Linked DNA regions of Tistrella bauzanensis. The protein of the gene in region 2 interacts with the protein of the main gene of each other region in a pairwise test. Links are inferred from orthologs where the notes say so. Each region holds a gene or a part of one and is shown on either strand. Other genes may lie near its edges.

What was found.
Region 1: the proteins of IEW15_RS14450 (region 2) and IEW15_RS08155 interact in binary tests that used the Escherichia coli proteins (3 or more experiments, as listed by UniProt). The link is inferred for Tistrella bauzanensis from one-to-one orthologs.

The regions. Positions count from the first base shown.
Region 1 is NZ_BMDZ01000014.1:16,927-20,188, reverse strand. What follows is about bases 6-2,949. They hold IEW15_RS08155 (cysteine desulfurase family protein), read right to left. Parts: upstream 2,115-2,949; coding sequence 897-2,114; downstream 6-896. Other genes in these bases: IEW15_RS08150 (cysteine desulfurase family protein), read right to left, coding at 2,176-2,949; maiA (maleylacetoacetate isomerase), read left to right, coding at 6-546. Also shown: more of maiA, read left to right, coding at 1-5; more of IEW15_RS08150, read right to left, coding at 2,950-3,262. UniProt on the Escherichia coli protein: Master enzyme that delivers sulfur to a number of partners involved in Fe-S cluster assembly, tRNA modification or cofactor biosynthesis. Catalyzes the removal of elemental sulfur from cysteine to produce alanine.
Region 2 is NZ_BMDZ01000034.1:27,809-30,852, reverse strand. Bases 133-2,858 are described here. They hold IEW15_RS14450 (sulfurtransferase TusA family protein), read right to left. Parts: upstream 1,763-2,858; coding sequence 1,502-1,762; downstream 133-1,501. Other genes in these bases: IEW15_RS14445 (M16 family metallopeptidase), read right to left, coding at 1,830-2,858; IEW15_RS14455 (GNAT family N-acetyltransferase), read right to left, coding at 813-1,451; IEW15_RS14460 (urea carboxylase-associated family protein), read right to left, coding at 133-722. In the rest of the region: more of IEW15_RS14460, read right to left, coding at 1-132; more of IEW15_RS14445, read right to left, coding at 2,859-3,044. UniProt on the Escherichia coli protein: Sulfur carrier protein involved in sulfur trafficking in the cell. Part of a sulfur-relay system required for 2-thiolation during synthesis of 2-thiouridine of the modified wobble base 5-methylaminomethyl-2-thiouridine (mnm(5)s(2)U) in tRNA.

The DNA.
Region 1 (3,262 bases), on a different replicon or contig from region 2:
AGCGCGGCCTTCAAGGCGATCGCGCCGGCGGGGTTGGTGCCGGCGCTCGACCTGTCGGGCGGTGACGGCGCCACCGTGCTGACCCAGTCGCTGGCGATCATCGAATGGCTGGACGAGATCTGCCCGGAACCGGCCCTGCTGCCGGCCGATCCGTGGACCCGCGCCCAGGCCCGCGCCTTCGCGCTGACCATCGCCTGCGACATCCATCCGGTGAACAATCTGCGGATCCTGGCATATCTGAAAGGCCCGCTCGGCCATGATCAGGCCACGGCAGACACATGGTATCGCCACTGGATCGCCGAGGGTTTGACGGCCGCCGAGGCCCTGGCACAGCAGGCGCTGGACGCGGGGACCGGTGGCGCCTTCCTCTATGGCGACCAGCCGGGCCTGGCCGACCTGTGCCTCGTGCCGCAGATCTACAATGCCCGCCGCTTCAACTGCCCGATGGACGCCTATCCGCGGCTGGTGGCGGTGGAGGCCGCCTGCAATGCGCTGCCGGCCTTCGCCGATGCCCTGCCGGAACGTCAGCCGGATGCCGAGGGGTAATGGCACCAGCCGGATTCGGCGTCGTCAGGTATCGCATCCTGCTGTCTCAATATCTTCAATCCGGAATTGATGTCGCCGTCGGGTCGCCGACAAAACCGGCGGCGGTCAGGTCGACGTCGGCAACCGACAGCACCGGCAGGTGCCAGACGGGCCAGCGGTCATGTGTGGCGCGGCCGCGGCATGACACAGGCGCCTTCGGCAGATACAGGGCTCATGTGAGGAATATCCGGTGCCAGGGCCCGTCCGCCGCTGTCGCGGGACGAGGGCATTCATACGATGGCCCGATAATTATCTCCGGTGCAACCGCCGCTTCACGGCGTTTTATGGCGCAGCACATGCTGCCTGCCGGATCAGCGCCCCACCACCCGCGACAGCATCACCGCCGCGCGGTCGATTTCGTCCTCGGTGGTGAACCGGCCGAGGCCCAGGCGCAGGGCGGCGGTGACCCGGGCCTCCGACAGCATCAGCGCCCGCAGCACGTAAGACGGCTCCACCGCCGCCGATGAACAGGCCGAGCCTGCCGACATCGCCAGATCGGGCAGGCTGCGGATGATGCGGTCGGCCTCGGTGCCCGGCAGCGACAGGTTGATATTGTGCGGCACCCGCGCGCCGTGTCCCGGCGCCTCCATGCCGGTGAACGGCGCACCATTGATCTCGGGTGCCAGACCCGCCGCGCGCAGACGGTCCAGCAACCTGAGATGCAGGTGGCCGATGCGGATGGTTTCGTCCGGCCCCTCCTGACGCGCCAGCCGCGCCGCCTCGCCCAGGCCCACCACCAGCGGTGTCGGCAGGGTGCCGGCGCGCAGGCCGCGTTCCTGACGCCCGCCATCGAACAACGGTTCGATCCGGGCTTCGATCCCCCGGCGCACGAACAATGCGCCCACACCCTTGGGGCCATAGATCTTGTGGCCCGACAGGCTGAGCATGTCGACCGGCACCCGTCGCAGATCCAGCGGAATGCGGCCGGCCGCCTGGGCGGCATCGGTATGAACCAGGGCACCACGCTCATGGGCGCGGACGGCGATCTCGGCCACCGGCTGTACCGTGCCGATCTCGTTGTTCACCGCCATCACCGACACCAGAAGGGTGTCATCGCGCAGCGCCGCCACCACCGCATCGACAGGCACGATGCCATCCGGTCCCGGTGGCACCACGGTCAGCTCGAAGCCGTGTGACGCCACCATCCGCTCGGCTGCGGCCAGCACGCAGCGATGTTCAATCGCGCTCACCACCAGATGCCGGCGCCGATCACCCGCCGCCACCGCCGCCAGGGCAGCACCCTTGATCGCCAGATTATTCGCCTCTGTGGCGCCCGAGGTGAAGACGATCTCGTCGGCATCGGCACCGATCAGCGTCGCGACCTGACGGCGTGCCTTCATCACCGCCGCCTCGGCATCCCAGCCCCAGCGGTGGGTCGCCGAATGGGGGTTGCCGAACTGGTGGGTCAGATAGGGCATCATCGCCTCCAGAACCCGCGGGTCCATGGGGGTGGTGGCCTGATTGTCCAGATAGATGGGGTCGCCCGCCGGGCTGTCGATGGGGGCGGGCATGCGGGCGGGGTCGGACATGCGGGCGGATCTCTCCATCGCGGTCATCGGCGCTGGTTCTTTCTGTGCGGCCCGATCGACGTCAGGCCGAAACTGTGGTCCGCAGGCGACGGGCGGCCATCGCCGTCCAGGCCCGCACAAAAGCATCGACATCGTCTTCGGTGGTCGAGACACCAAGGCTGACCCGGATCGCCTGTCCCGCCAGATCCCCCAATCCCATCGCCAGAAGCACCGGGCTCGCCGTCACCTTACCCGACGAACAGGCCGAACCCGCTGAAACGGCGATGCCTGCCAGATCCATCCGCATCACCTGCATCTCGCCCGCAAGGCCCGGTAGCACCACCGATGTCGTGTTGGCGACCCGTCCGGTCCAGGCGTCACGTCCCGCAAAGATCACATCATCGGCGACGGCTGCAAGTGCCGCCTCGATCCGGTCGCGCAATGCGCCGATCCGCCGGTTCTCGCCCTCCCGATCACGGGCCGCCACCACAGCCGCCGCCGCGCCGAAGCCGGCGATACCGGGCAGGTTCTCGGTGCCGCCCCGACGGCGGAATTCCTGGCCGCCGGCGATCATCGCGCCGGGTTCGACGCCGGCCCCCGCGATCAGCGCGCCCACGCCTTTCGGCCCGCCGATCTTATGCGCCGACAGCGACAGAAAATCGGCCAGCCCGGCCAGAGGCACCAGATCGATCCGGCCGGCTGCCTGCACGCCATCGCAAGCGATCCGGGCTCCACGGGCACGGACAACGCCGGCGATCTCGGCAATCGGCTGGATCACGCCGGTTTCATTGTTCACCGCCATCACCACCACCATGGCACCCGCGGGGCCACCCGGCAGGGTATCGAGGGCGCGGGCGACGGTATCGGGATCGACCACCCCGCCGCCATCCACCGGCAACACCATCGCATCCGGCCGCGCGCGGGTGATGCTGTCATGTTCGACGCCCGAGACCAGCAGCCGGCCCGGGCGCACCTGATGCAGCATCCAGGCATTCGCCTCGGTGCCGCCAGAGGTGAACAGCACCCGGTCGCTGGCGGTTCCACACAAAGCCGCCACCTCGGCGCGGGCCTGTTCCACAACCGCCCGCGCGGCCCGCCCCTCGGCATGCACCGATGACGGATTGCCGGCCAGATCCATCACCTCGATCATCCGCGCGCGTGCCGCATCC
Region 2 (3,044 bases):
TCGCCGCCCGGACAGGCGGACAGCGCCGCCAGCAGATCGATTTCGGCGAACAGTTCCAGAAAATCCCCCGGCCGGACCGGGCTGGCCTTCATGAAATACTGATGGCTGTCGCGGGTGAAGCCGGTGCACATGAAGACGTTGAGCACATCGTGGACATGGGGCTCCGCCGCGCGCGGCGTCAGGCCGGTTGCCGCCGACAAGGCCCGGCACAGGTTCGAATGACAGCACTGGTGATAGTCGCCGCCAGACAGCAGGCGGTTGGTATAGGGATCGCAGCGGGTGCCGATCACGTCGTGGATGCCGCCGCCATCCTCGTCCCAGCCATACCAGCCGAGCGTGTCGTGACTGATCGTCGCCATCGGCCGGAGCGAGGGCAGCGAACTCCACAGCCGGTCGCCGGTGGTGACATGCGTTGCGTGCAGCGCCCGGGTCTTGCCGCTGAAGAAGCGCTCGGACAGGTCGTGGGCGTTCCAGAGATTGAGGTCGCCGACCTGCGGGCCATCGATGCTGACGATGCGGAAGACATGACCGCGGGGCACCCGGAAGGCCCGGCCATCGCGCGGCGGCACGATCAGCTCATCGATCTTGACCATGCCCGTGCGTGCGGCCTGAAGCGCCGCCATATCCGGGCGGGGCAAGGCGTCGCGCGGATAGACGATGACCGGCCTACGGTCTGAGCGGGCGGCCCCGGGGCCATCATCACGTCGATCGTCGGGGGTCATCACCAGGCTCCCTTCATCGTCATCGATCCGGGCCGCGATCGCCGGATGGTTGAGCGTAAGGGTAGCAGAGATGCCGGCCGATAGGCGAGGTCAGCCCGCGTCGATCGTCGCCGCCGGCACGGGGCGGTTGCGGCGCCAGTCGGTGGCGATCAGGCCGAACAGGCGGTGGTCGGTCCAGCGGCCGTTGATCAGCAGATATTCGCGGGCACGGCCTTCCGCCTCGAAGCCCAGCTTTTCCAGCAGACCGATGCTGCGGTGGTTTTCCGGCAGGCAGGCGGCTTCCAGCCGGTGCAGGCCCAGCGTGGTGAACACGAAATCGGCGGCACCGCCCAGCGCCTCGGTCATATAGCCCTGACGGGCATGCGGTTCGGCCAGCCAATAGCCGACATTGCACGACTGGACCACGCCATAGCGGATGTTGTTGAGCGTCAGCCCGCCGATCAATCCGTTCTGGGCCGAGGCGACATCGCGATCGCGGGCGAAGATGTGGAAGGCCAGCCCCACCCCGCGCCGGGCGATCATCCGATAATGGCCGACACGGCGGCGATAGCTGCTGCGGCTGAGCGGATCATTGCCCCAGGACGGTTCCCACCGCTCCAGAAAATCCCGCGACGTGCCGCGCACATCCGCCCAGGCCTGGTAATCGGCCAGGCGCGCCGGGCGCATGATCACGCGCGGGGTCACGATCCGCGGCCGGTCGCCGCCATCCATCGATGGAAAAGGCCACATCTCAGGTGGATCCGCCTCCACTGGTCCCCTGTCGCCCACCGGCTGGTCGATCAGGCATGCGCGCCCTTGCGGACACGATAGATAAACCGGTTGCCATCGCGACGCTGCAACAGCAAATCATGACCGCCGGTGTCGCAAAAGCCCGGAATGTCGATATAGGAGGCGGGATCCGTGGCGACGATCTCGACCACCGCACCGGCCCTGAGCGCATTCAGCGCCTTTTTCAACCGCAGCACCGGCCAGGGGCAGACCAGCCCCTCGGCGTCGATCACCTGGGCGATCTCTCCGCTGATATCCGTGTCGGAGGTCATCTCGTGGGTCATCTCCCGCCTGGCCATCTGCCGCCGGCCGTCGAACCGCCGGCTCTCGAACCGCCGGTCAGCTGAACCGCCGCAACAGATCCTGATAATCCTGCACCCGCGCGATCGGCCCCAGCGCCGCCAAGGTCGGCGCGCCGGCCCCCAGCAGCCGCGCCGCCAGCGCCGAGACCTGCGCCGGCGTCACCGCCTCAAGCTCCGCCACCGCCGCGCGCACCGACTGGGCCCGGCCATAGATGATCAGCGACTGGGCCAGACGCTCGGCCCGCGCGGTGGTGCTCTCAAGCCCCATCAGCAATCCGGCCTTCAACTGGGCGAACGACCGGCGCAGTTCCTCGTCGCCCACCCGCTCGGCCACCGACAGGGTTTCATCCACGATCACCGGCATCGCCTCGCCGATCTCGTCCTCAGCCGCCGCGACATAGATGCCGAACAGGCCATGATCCTCGAACGGGCTCGCGAAGGCATAGACGTTGTAGCACAGGCCCCGCTTCTCGCGGACCTCCTGGAACAGCCGCGACGACATGCCCCCGCCAAGCAGGGTCGCCAGCATCTGGGATGCATGATAATCGTCGTGATTATAGCCGATGCCGGGGAAGCCCAGGGTCAGATGCACCTGCCCCAGATGATCCTTACGCCGCCGGTGATCGCCGCCGACATAGGCCGCCGGATCGGTCAGGCGCGGTTCCGACTGCGGCAGGGCATTGAAGAACCGGGTCGCCAGATCGACCAGCCGGTCGTGATCGACCTTGCCGGCCGCCGCCAGAACCATGCGATCGGCGGCATATTGCCGGCGCATATAGCCGGCGATCGCCTGACGCGGCATGGTGCGGACGATCTCCACCGGCCCCAGAATCGGCCGGCCCAGCCCCTGATCGGGATAGGCGGCGGCCTGGAAATGATCGAACACCACATCCTCGGGCATGTCATCGGCCGACAGGATCTCCTGCACCACCACCGAGCGTTCGCGTTCCAACTCGTCGGGGTCGAACACCGAATGCTGCAGGATATCGGCCAGCACATCGACGCCCAGCGCCAGATCATCGGCCATCAGCTTCAGGTAATAGACCGTCTGCTCGCGTGAGGTATAGGCGTTCATATAGCCACCCACCGCCTCGACCTCTTCGGCCAGGCCTTGGGCGGTGCGCCGGTCGGTGCCCTTGAAGGCCATGTGCTCCAGCAGATGCGAGACGCCGTTGATCTCGGCGGGCTCGTGCCGGGTTCCGGCATGCACCCACACCCCCACGGTCACCGTCTCGACATGGGACATGCTGTC